Regions from separate parts of the Klebsiella sp. NPDC088457 genome, predicted to be linked through region 2. Evidence: predicted binding sites of a transcription regulator. Region 2 holds the regulator's gene; each other region holds the start of a gene.
The links. The regulator Fur, encoded in region 2, represses iron uptake genes when iron is present. The targets are predictions, from matches to a motif close to ATAATAATGAGAACNACTATCAA.
Positions count from the first base shown of each region.

Region 1 (4,085 bases), on a different contig from region 2:
GGCGATCGCCGGTGGTCTTATTCTTACTTTGCAGCATCCAGGTCAGGTTATTGCTCCAGTTGACCGTTTCGCTCACCGGCAGGTTCAATGAACCTTCCAGCCCCTCCACCAACGCTTTCGGCACGTTTTCCCACTGATAAATATTAGTGGTGCCGTTGCTGGCCGTACCGACCGCCGAGTATCCGGATTCGATTTTATTGTGATAATCGTTGCGGAAATAAGTCACTCCCGCCTGATAGCCTTCATGCTTGTATTCAAGGCCAATCTCTTTGTTGACGCTGGTTTCCGCTTTCAGGTCGCTATTGCCCATCAGATAGCAGGCAGCGCTGCTGGCGTAGCACCCCTGACCGTTGCTGTAGAGGATGTAGTTAGGGTTGAGCTGATAGAGATTCGGCGCTTTATAGGCGCGGGCGATCCCCAGCTTCAAGGTCCAGTCATCGCTCAGGCCCTGCGACAGATTCAGCGACGGGCTCCAGTTATTGCCCACGATGCTGTGGTGGTCAAAACGCAGCGCCGGCGTCAGCATCGTGCTATCGCTCAGCGCGAGATTATCTTCGCCAAACAGCGAGAAAATTTCGGCGCTGCTGTACGGGCTACGGCCGGTAGCGGAGATGCCGTCGATAGCGCCGTAAGAGAGCGCCTGCGTGGTCGACACGCCATCTTTCATCCGCTGCTGGTTCCACTCGGTACCCAGCGTCAGGTTCTGGTCGACCCCGAAGGTGAACGGGATATTCACTTCGCTATGCAGCAGGACGTCAGCCAGATCGATATCCGAGAACTCACTACTGGAGAAGATGCCCTCCGTGCCCCCAGCCAGCCCCTCATTCATACGCGAGTTACGGGTATGCTCATACTGGGCGTAACTATTACTGGTCACCCCGTTATCCCACCCTCCGGTCCAGGTCAGGCCATAGGTCTGCCGGTAGATTCGGTTGGTCTCTTTGCCATACATACTTTTCACCAGCGTACTGGTGTTGGTGTTCTGCGTATCGCCGGCATAGAGGTTGCCCTGGCGACTGTAGCTGGTTTCAAATTCCAGCGCCTGCATCGGCGCAAATTCCCAGCGCAGCTTGCCATGGATATCTTTGTTGACCACCCCTTCGCGCCCGGCCGGGTAGGAGCCCGCATAGGTACCGGTTCGCGCTGCTTCATGGCCGGAGTTAATATCCTGGGCATCGGCCTGAGTCTTACTCAGGTTCCCCCATAGATTGAAACTCACGCTGTCCGACAGCGGGCCATTCAGGCTGAAGTTGGTACGCTTCGTCGCGCCCTCTTTCCGGTGCTGGGGCGCGTTCATGTAGGTATTCCATGAGCCATGCCATTCATTGTTAACGGGTTTAGTGATGATATTCACCACCCCGCCCATTGCGCCATTGCCATAACGCGCTGCTGCCGGGCCACGGATCACGTCGATGTGATCGATCATCTCCGCCGGTACCCATCCGGTATCGCCACGGGTATCCCGATCGCCTCGCCAGCCATAACGCACCGAGTTGCGGCTGGTCACCGGCTTGCCATCAATCAGTATCAGCGTATTTTCCGGCCCCATGCCGCGGATATCGATTTGCCGGTTATTACCGCGCTGGCCGCTGGTCGAGTTGCCGGTGAGGTTCACCCCCGGCTGGGTACGGATCAGTTCAGAGATATCGCGGGCAGGAGGGTGTTTGCGAATTTCATCGGCGGTGAGCGTCGAAACGCCGGGAGCCTGTAAGTTCTGTTTGGCGGCGGTGACCACCATCGTCTCTTCAGCATGTGTCGAGGCGTCGGCCACATCGGCCTTCTTCGTTTCGTCCGGAGTGCTGCTATCAGCGGCCTGCGCTGGCAACGCCACGCCCCAGATAGCCGCATGAATCAGCACGGCCAGCGAGTAGTGCGAGTATCGTTTCATGAAATATGCCCTGTTTTCTTTTTGCTGTCGGGGCACGCCTCCTTCATCATTCAGCAAAACAGCGGCAATCATTTCCACGCGTACAACTTTATGCCTGGTTTTGGCGTAGCAAAACCCTCCCGATTAATGCCCGGGACAGGAATAAACAACCTTTAGCCAAAATATAAACGCTCACCCTGTTAAAAAACGATAAAAGGCGCGTGTCGCGCTATTCTTAGATAACGTTTTGCGATCGGCATGCAATATGATTATTGTGCCGTGCCACGTTATTAGAAATGAGAGTTATTATCAAGATGAGAATAAATAAATTGTCGCAGCTTTTTAAATATAACAAATAAAACAACAGCATAAGCAATTCATCATGTCGGCGCACCGGAGTATGAATTAATAAAAATAATTGCATACACACAAAAAAATCATTATTTCCACATATTATTTCCACAATTAGTTAAGCATATTTATTTTATTATGCAGAACCTATTGCAGTTCAACAAAAATAGATAATGGTCAAATACGCCATATCCACCACCGCACGCAGGGCCTCATCGCTCCCCGTCAAAGCCCACAATAAACGCCCCCGTTCACGCCGGCGAAGACGCAGACCGCGTCAGCCGCGCGGTGAGGCGACGGAAATCCGCGCCTTCTCGTTGTTGCGCAGCCATAAAAAAGCCCCGCAAAACGGGGCTTTAAATTTATTTATGCCTTAGCCACAGCAGCGAAGGTTGAGCTTAGAACGGGATATCGTCATCGAAATCCATCGGCGGCTCGTTAGAAGGCGCTGCCGGCGCCTGCTGCTGCGGACGAGACTGCGCGCCGCCGCTGAACTGGTTGCCGCCCTGCGGCTGCTGAGGCTGACCCCAACCGCCCTGCTGCTGACCGCCGCCCGCAGCCGGAGCGCCCCCGCCCTGACGGCCGCCCAGCATCTGCATGGTGCCGCCCACGTTCACCACGATCTCAGTGGTGTATTTTTCCGTGCCGGACTGATCGGTCCATTTACGGGTACGCAGCTGGCCTTCAATGTACACCTGAGAGCCTTTACGCAGGTACTCACCCGCGACTTCAGCCAGCTTGCCGAACAGCACAACGCGGTGCCATTCAGTCTGTTCTTTCATTTCGCCGGTCTGCTTATCGCGCCAGGATTCGGAAGTCGCCAGCGTGAAGTTGGCGACTGCGCCGCCACTCGGCATGTAGCGTACTTCCGGGTCCTGCCCCAGATTACCGACGAGAATCACCTTGTTTACGCCTCTGCTGGCCATGATCGAATCTCCTGAATAGGTTTCTTAATAAGTGTAAACCGGTAATTCTAACACCACAAAGGGGCATTTTGATAGCTGCGAGGCAGATTCCAGTAAACATCTTATCGCCCCGGCGTTTTTCATCGCGTACTCCGATTACCGTTCCAATACTGTATATTCAAACAGGTCGGATTGTGCCATAATTAGCCGTTTCCGCCGTTTGTTCTTCTATGCAAACTAGGCAGTCCGTGTATCTACCTACCGGGAAAGGTGAATGGATAAGATCGAAGTTCGGGGCGCCCGCACCCATAATCTCAAAAACATCAACCTCGTCATCCCACGCGACAAACTGATTGTCGTTACCGGGCTGTCAGGATCAGGCAAATCCTCATTGGCTTTCGACACGCTGTATGCCGAAGGACAGCGTCGTTACGTTGAATCACTTTCCGCCTATGCGCGTCAGTTCCTGTCGCTGATGGAGAAACCGGACGTCGATCATATCGAGGGGCTGTCGCCGGCGATTTCCATTGAGCAGAAATCAACGTCCCATAACCCTCGCTCGACGGTCGGTACCATCACCGAGATTCACGACTATCTGCGCCTGCTGTATGCGCGCGTCGGCGAGCCGCGCTGCCCGGACCATGATGTCCCGCTGGCGGCGCAGACCGTCAGCCAGATGGTCGATAACGTGCTCTCCCAGCCGGAAGGCCAGCGCCTGATGCTGCTGGCGCCGATTATTAAAGAGCGCAAGGGGGAGCACAGCAAAACGCTGGAAAATCTGGCCAGCCAGGGCTATATCCGCGCCAGGATCGACGGCGAAGTCTGCGATCTTTCCGATCCGCCGAAGCTGGAACTGCAAAAGAAACACACCATCGAAGTGGTTATCGATCGCTTCAAAGTCCGCGACGATCTGTCTCAGCGTCTGGCCGAGTCGTTCGAAACCGCCCTGGAGCTCTCCGGCG
Region 1 covers NZ_JBJDNH010000009.1:60,073-64,157, reverse strand. Annotated here, with positions in the region: gene ACI2JR_RS07780 (TonB-dependent siderophore receptor) at 1-1,888, opposite strand, end outside; gene ssb1 (single-stranded DNA-binding protein SSB1) at 2,617-3,144, opposite strand; gene uvrA (excinuclease ABC subunit UvrA) at 3,398-4,085, shown strand, end outside.
Region 1: ACI2JR_RS07780 (TonB-dependent siderophore receptor) is a predicted target of Fur. The motif match lies at 2,158-2,180, and genes of this name have one in related genera.

Region 2 (4,085 bases):
GCCTGGCCCCATCCGGCGCTGTTCATTCCCGGAGGCAACTCCCCCTACGTGACCGATGAATATCGCGCCCCGCTGCTGGCGCAGTTCCCGCAGGCGCGGGCGCACGTCATTGCCGGCGCCGGTCACTGGGTGCATGCGGAGAAACCTGAAGCCGTATTGCGCGCAATTCGCCGCTATCTCGGCTCTTTAGCGGCGTAACTGGCTAAAAACTGCCCGACCGCGCGGCAGAATGCCCGTGGTCGTTGGCGCAGCGGTTCGCCTGATGTATTATGGCGCGCTATCTGTGTCGGCTATAGCCCGGCAACTTGTTTCCCCGAAGTCACTCTGAATCATGGCAAAAGAACAAACGGACCGTACGACATTAGATTTGTTCGCAACCGAGCGTCGCCCGGGTAGACCAAAGACCAATCCGCTTTCGCGCGATGAACAGCTGCGCATAAACAAACGCAATCAGCTCAAACGCGACAAGGTTCGCGGCCTGAAGCGCGTGGAGTTAAAACTTAACGCCGAGGCCGTTGATGCGCTCAATGAGCTGGCGGAAGCCCGCAATATGAACCGCAGCGATTTGATCGAAGAGATGCTGATGCGCCAGCTGGCGACCCTGCACAGCCAGGATAAAGTCTAAAAATCCTCAAAAACACGCTTTCATGTAGCAGAGTGTGCAGTCGGGCGTGATTGCTGTTTCCGCGCCCTCCCCTGTTCTGCTATGATTGCCGTTATCTGCGGGCATTACGCCACTACCACATCATTAAGTTTCAAGAGGTTATTTTACTCATGGCAATCATCGGCATCTTTTTTGGCAGCGACACTGGCAACACCGAAAATATTGCAAAAATGATTCAAAAACAGCTTGGTAAAGATGTTGCTGATGTTCACGACATTGCCAAGAGCAGCAAAGAAGATCTACAAGCCTACGACATTCTGCTGCTCGGTATCCCAACCTGGTACTACGGTGAAGCCCAGTGCGACTGGGATGATTTCTTCCCGACGCTGGAAGAGGTCGATTTCAACGGTAAGCTGGCGGCGCTGTTTGGCTGTGGCGATCAGGAAGATTATGCCGAATACTTCTGTGATGCGCTGGGTACCATTCGCGATATCATCGAACCGCGCGGCGCGACCATCGTTGGCCACTGGCCGACTGCTGGCTACCACTTCGAAGCCTCTAAGGGCCTGGCGGATGACGATCACTTCGTCGGTCTGGCTATCGATGAAGACCGCCAGCCGGAGCTGACCAACGAACGCGTCAGCCAATGGGTTAAACAGATTTCTGACGAGCTGCACCTCGAAGAAATCAAAAACGCCTGATAATTAAGCGGCGTTACCGTTAAGTTTCGCCGTATTAATAGATAGAAGCAATCAAACTAATAGCTACAAGTTTTTAACTTTTAATCACATATCTGTACAATGTCCTCTGATTTAACGAGGTCAGGTGACACAGTTTGTAGCTGATACCTCGTTTTTGACAGCATACAAGGCCCAATACTTGCAGTTTTCATTTAACGATGGCAGTTCTATAATGAGACGCATTGCATCGGGTGATTCTCTGTATTACTTCCGCTGATGGAAGTAGATCGTTTAGCAACAGGACAGATTCCGCATGACTGACAACAATACCGCATTAAAGAAGGCTGGCCTGAAAGTCACACTTCCACGATTAAAAATCCTGGAAGTCCTGCAGGAACCGGATAACCATCACGTCAGTGCGGAAGATTTATACAAGCGCCTGATCGACATGGGTGAAGAAATTGGTCTCGCTACTGTTTATCGCGTACTGAACCAGTTTGATGATGCCGGCATTGTTACCCGCCACAACTTCGAAGGCGGCAAATCTGTCTTCGAACTGACCCAACAGCATCATCACGATCACCTTATCTGCCTCGATTGTGGCAAAGTGATCGAATTCAGCGATGAGTCTATCGAAGCGCGTCAGCGTGAAATTGCCCACCGCCACGGCATCCGTCTGACCAACCACAGTCTGTACCTGTACGGCCACTGTGCAGAAGGCGACTGCCGCGAAGATGAACACGCGCACGACGCGGTGGAAAAATAATTTCCCGTAGTGCAAACAGCAAAAAGCCAACCGGCAGGTTGGCTTTTTTTATGCCCGGAGGCCTACCCTTTTCTTCGTGCGGTATGCTCATCCAGGGCGTGGGCAAACTGTTCCTCATCCCAGTTATTGTCAAGCGCTTCGAGCACCAATGTCTGCTGAGTTTTCGGCACCATTCCCCCTAACGGCGGATCGGTATCAAGATTCGTCGGGAATGAGTAACCCCGGGCAGCCACGGCAATCAGCGCCTGAAAATCTCCCGCGCGATATTGTCCGTGCTGAAGCTGCGGATAGATTTTTTTCAGCACCCGTTCATGGTTCACATCTTCCATCGGCACGCCGAACGCCGAGGAGACCTGCAAAAGATTAGCGGTACGAATCCAGTCAGCGGTCGTGTTGTTCCCGGCGGCATGAAACAGCGCCGGGTTAAAAAACAGCCCGTCGCCTTTTTGCAACGGCAGCTGCACGTAATGCTGGTTAAAGTAGTCGACGAACGCCGGCTGACGGTAGGCCATATAGCCGAGCTCATACTGATGCGAAAACGGCAGCAGGCGCGTCGGCCCCGACGCCAGCGGCATATCGCTATGCGCAACCGCCCCTTGTAGGGTCAAATACTGCGACAGGATCTGCACCGAAATGGGAAACTCTGCAACAAACTCGCTCTGCTGAAAGCCGAGATGATAATCGCGATGGGGCTGCTGCGCCTCTCCGCCAGGACGAACCTGATTAACCTGGGAGGTCATGCTCCACGCGGGCCCCAGCCACGCCTGACAAATTAACCCCAGCATTTCGTTGGCATAGTAGTCACAGAAGGTCCGCGGGCTACGCTCCGCCAGCTTTTGTAACGCATTCCAGATCCGGCCATTATTACCGGCGCGTGAAAAATGATCGGCCTGAACCCGGGTGCGAGACTCATCGGCCATGATGGTCTCGAACACCTCAGAGGCGCGGTCGATGACATCCATATCCTGATAAAGCCCGCGCACCACCAGCACTCCGGGACCGTAAGACAGCCCCTGATGCAGCTCACTTAATACCGCATGCTTATTGGCCGCCGCGGCCTGCGCTAATACATCATGGTCGTAAATCAGGATTTCTTCTGCGACTTCGCTGACCAGCGGATAGTCTTGCCTGTTAACCTGCTGCTGGCAGAAGGTGTTGAAATCCTCAACTGAGGCCCGTTCGGGTCGGATAAAATATTGCGATGTCATGAGCAGCTCCACGGGATAATGGGGACAGAGGGATATTATTTTTTTGTTCAACGTCTCGAAAACGAACGTTGTTAAGAAATAACTTAGCAGCTAGACTCCACATCAAGAACCTCAAAAACACCTCATAAAAACCTCATGTGATCGATGCCAAAATTTACCCAAAAGCAGATAGCCGCTCAGTCAGGACTGAGTCTCGCCACGATCGATCGGGCGCTACATAATCGGGGGCAGGTACACCCGCAAACGCTGCATCGTATTCAGCAGGCGCTGGCCGATCTGGAACTGCTGCAAAAGTCCGGGCTCGCCCAGGGGAGAACGCTCTATTTCGACGTCATCATGCATACCCCGGAACGCTTCAGCGAGCTGGTCAGGGAGGCGCTCAGCAGCCAGTTAGCCAGCTTCAACCCCTTTCGCATTCAACTTCGCTTCCACTGTTACGAAGACATCAGCGAGCGAGAGATGAACGCGCTGCTGAAAAAAAGCGCGCTCAGCAGCCACGGCGTGATTTTAAAGGCCATGAACTCTCCCTCTCTGGTCCCCACCATCGATGCATTGCTCAAACGCCGCGTTCCGGTTGTCACCATCGTGACCGATATTCCGTCCAGCGCCCGTCTGCGCTACATCGGTATGGATAATGTTGATGCGGGCCAAGCCGCGGCATTTTTGATGTCAAAATGGCTGGGCGCCGACAGTACCCAAATTGCAGCCGTCACCGGCAGCAACGACTTCATCGGTGAGCGGGAGCGTATTGCCGGATTTATCTCCGGAATTGAACAGTTTGCCCCGCGCAACAGCGTCAATGTCGTCGCCGGCGGATTGGGAATTGA
Region 2 covers NZ_JBJDNH010000011.1:1,652-5,736, forward strand. Annotated here, with positions in the region: gene ybfF (esterase) at 1-198, shown strand, start outside; gene ybfE (LexA regulated protein) at 332-625, shown strand; gene fldA (flavodoxin FldA) at 775-1,305, shown strand; gene fur (ferric iron uptake transcriptional regulator) at 1,598-2,050, shown strand; gene ACI2JR_RS08905 (phytanoyl-CoA dioxygenase family protein) at 2,113-3,258, opposite strand; gene ACI2JR_RS08910 (substrate-binding domain-containing protein) at 3,403-4,085, shown strand, end outside.

Region 3 (4,085 bases), on a different contig from region 2:
TGAGCAGCACCACAATCGCCACAATCCCCCACCCCGTACGTCTAATCCACGGCGTATTCACCAGTTCGCCCATCAGTTGGGAATTACTGGTGAAAATCAACAGCGGTACCAGCGCCAGGGCGATACCAAAGCTCAACAATACCTGACTCATCACCAAAATACGGGTCGGCTCCAGCCCCATCATAATAACGATAAACGACGGCAGCATGGTAACCAGACGACGAAACCACAGCGGAATATGGAAGCGGATAAAACCCTGCATAACCACCTGGCCGGCCAGCGTCCCCACCACCGTTGACGACAGACCGGCGGCCACCAGGCTCAGACCAAATATCGTCGCCGCCGCATGACTTAACAGCGGTTCCAGGGTCAAATACGCTTGATCCAGATCGGCAATGCCCGTGTGGCCGTTAAAGTGAAAGGCGGCGGCAGCGGTCGCCATCATGGCGAGGTTAACGAAGCCGGCGATGGTCATGGCAATCGCGACGTCCCAGCGGGTCGCGTGATAACGCTCTTTACGCGTACCGCCATGCAGATTCTGGGTTAACGAAGAGTGTAAATAGATAACGTGCGGCATGATGGTTGCGCCCAGCACCCCGGCGGCAAGAAACACCGCTTCGCCGTTCGGCAGACTCGGGACGATCATCCCTTTTGCCAGCGGCGCCAGCGCCGGTTGCGAGAAAATAAGCTCAACGATATAGGCGACTGCGACGAACAGCAGCAGTCCGCCAATCACTTTCTCCAGCGGCTTTTGCCCGCGGCGCTGAAGCATCAAAATCAGGAAAGTGGCAACCCCCGTCAATACGGCCCCCTGCAGTAAAGAGACGCCAAGGATCAGCTTAAAGCCAATGGCGGCGCCAATAAACTCAGCAAGGTCGGTCGCCATGGCGATAATTTCCGCCTGGACCCAGTAGAACCACACCACCGGGCGCGGGTAGTGATCGCGGATCTGCTCCGCGAGATTTTTACCCGTGGCGATCCCAAGCTTCGCAGATAGCACCTGAATCAGCATCGCCATCAGGTTTGCCCACACGACTACCCATAGCAGCTGGTAGCCAAAGCTGGCCCCGGCCTGGATATTGGTGGCAAAGTTGCCCGGATCGATATAACCAATGGCAGCAATGAAGGCAGGCCCCATCAATGCGAGCTTCATCTTGCGCGCTGCGCGACCGCTGCTATTCTCAACGCGACTGCTTGTCATTTTCTGCCTCTGAAATATAGCCTTTGCTATGTTTCATGCTATCAAAATGCGAATGATTATCAAGTTCATTGAGAAAGATGATCATTATTGCTGTGATAGGAGGGAACACCAGCGGCTAACAACGAAAAAGTGGCATTGATGAAATTGCATCTCGCCTGGTCACAGATTAGTACAAACTCAGCAACTTTTAAAACCTTTACGCAACATAACAAAAATGTATGTTCGATCACTATTTTGGTGATTGGTCACAGTTCCTTGTAATAGTGTGGATTTGATCTCGTTTTCTTTGTTCTTGTTACATAGAATGTGCAAAGAAATTTAACCTGCCTCATATTTGGAGCAAATATGGACCGCGTCTTGCATTTTATCCTCGCGATCGTAGTGGTGGCTATACTGGCCCTTCTGGTCAGCCATAACCGTAAGCAAATTCGCATTCGTTATGTTATTCAATTACTTGTCATTGAAGTATTACTGGCGTGGTTCTTCCTGAACTCCGATATCGGCCTGGGCTTTGTGAAAGGCTTCTCCGAGATGTTCGAAAAACTGCTCGGTTTTGCCAACGAAGGGACAAACTTCGTCTTCGGCAATATGAATGACAAAGGCCTAGCCTTCTTCTTCCTGAAGGTGCTGTGTCCTATCGTCTTCATCTCTGCGCTGATCGGGATTTTGCAGCATATCCGTATCCTGCCCATCGTCATTCGCGCGATTGGTACCGTGCTGTCAAAAGTGAACGGCATGGGCAAACTGGAATCCTTCAACGCCGTCAGCTCGCTGATTCTCGGCCAGTCGGAAAACTTTATCGCCTATAAAGATATTCTGGGCAAAATGTCGCGCAACCGCATGTACACCATGGCGGCGACCGCTATGTCGACCGTCTCCATGTCAATCGTGGGCGCGTACATGACCATGCTGCAGCCAAAATATGTCGTTGCCGCGCTGGTTCTTAACATGTTCAGCACCTTTATCGTGCTGTCGCTGATTAACCCGTATCGCGTGAATGAGAGCGAAGAAAATCTGCAGATGTCCAACCTGCACGAAGGTCAGAGCTTCTTTGAAATGCTGGGTGAATACATTCTGGCAGGCTTTAAAGTGGCGATTATCGTTGCGGCCATGCTGATCGGTTTCATCGCGTTGATTTCCGCGCTGAACGCCCTGTTCGCCACCGTCACCGGCTGGTTCGGCCATAGCATCTCCTTCCAGGGCATCCTTGGCTACATCTTCTACCCGGTTGCCTGGGTGATGGGGGTTCCGGCAGGTGAAGCGCTGCAGGTGGGCAGTATCATGGCCACCAAACTGGTGTCTAACGAATTCGTGGCGATGATGGATCTGCAGAAAATTGCCAGCACGCTCTCTCCGCGCGCTGAAGGCATCATCTCTATCTTCCTGGTCTCCTTCGCCAACTTCTCCTCCATCGGGATTATTGCCGGGGCGATTAAGGGCCTGAACGAAGAACAGGGTAACGTGGTTTCCCGCTTTGGTCTGAAGCTGGTTTACGGTTCAACGCTGGTGAGCGTGCTTTCTGCGTCTATCGCCGCACTGGTACTGTAAGCCTCCCATGTTGTAAAAAAGCCGGGCTTGACCCGGTTTTTTTACGCCCGGAGTTCGCTAAGCGGCCGCGGTTTGCCAATTAAGTATCCCTGTAAATAGTCGACACCTAATGCCAGAAGTAGCTCTCGCTGCGCTTGTGTCTCGACATACTCCGCCACCACCTTCAGGTTTTTCACCTTCGCCATCTCAATTATCGATTTAATCATGATCGCATCCAGCGGCTCGCGCCCGAGGTCACGCACAAAGCAGCCGTCAATCTTGACGATATCAGCCTGCAGGTGCTTCAGCCGCTCGTAGTTCGCATAACCGGTACCAAAATCATCAATGGCGATAGCGCAGCCAAAATCCCGCAGCTGATGAATGTTATGCATACTGTCGCCGACATCGCTGAACGCCTGCTCTTCGGTAATTTCGACCGTTATCGCTGCCGGAGAAAGCTGATAGCGTTTAAACAGGGCGATAATCTGCGCGGCGCTATCTTTTTGCATCAGGGTATAAGGCAGTAAATTCACCGCGAAGTGCTGCCCGGGATGCTGATGGAGTGTGCTGAATAGCGTCTCCAGAACCAGCATATCGAAACGCTGGCTCAGATTGAACTGCGCAATCAGCGGAATAAACTGGTCCGGGGTCATGATTGAGCCATCGCAGCGCATACGGGTCAGGATTTCGTAATACCCCTCCCCCGCCGGGTTTTGTATCGGCTGGGCATACAGCACCAGACCACGTTCCTTAAGCGCCTGCTTGACCTGAGTCAGGAGCCTGACCTGCTCGCTGGTTTGGTCGCAGACCTGTTCCTGCGCCGCATCCAGCGCCAGCACCTGGCGATCGGCGCCCGCCTGCTCCGACAGCCAGCTCAGTTGGCCCAGCATGGGGTGCAGCCCCTCCTCCACGCCGCGGTATCTTTCCCACGCGGCGCCAAACTCCAGGTCCAGCGTCTGGTTGTGCCAGCTAAACCGGGTGTGATTAAGCATGGCGACGAGATGCCCCAGCCGCGCGGCGGGTTCGGGGCCGCCTAAAACCAGCAATAATTCGCTGCCGGGCAGTTGAAAGAGCTTATCGTCCGCGCCCAACAGCGGGTGTATTTTGCTGGCAATTTGCCGTTTGCAATGCACCCGCATCATCATACCGTAATGACGACTAAGGAAGTCCAGATTGACGATCCGTAGACTACTGACCGTGACATCGGGGTTACGGCGTAAATAGCACTCCAGCGCCCGGAGATTGGGTAAACCGGTGAGAGGATCTTCCTGAGCCCGATCCCGCCAGCGGAGTTTGGTTCTTTCATTCTGACCATACATATCGACCATATAAAACAGACAGATGGTAAATGAGATCA
Region 3 covers NZ_JBJDNH010000023.1:48,256-52,340, reverse strand. Annotated here, with positions in the region: gene ACI2JR_RS15995 (Nramp family divalent metal transporter) at 1-1,201, opposite strand, end outside; gene ACI2JR_RS15990 (NupC/NupG family nucleoside CNT transporter) at 1,547-2,749, shown strand; gene ACI2JR_RS15985 (EAL domain-containing protein) at 2,791-4,085, opposite strand, start outside.
Region 3: ACI2JR_RS15995 (Nramp family divalent metal transporter) is a predicted target of Fur. The motif match lies at 1,242-1,264, and genes of this name have one in related genera.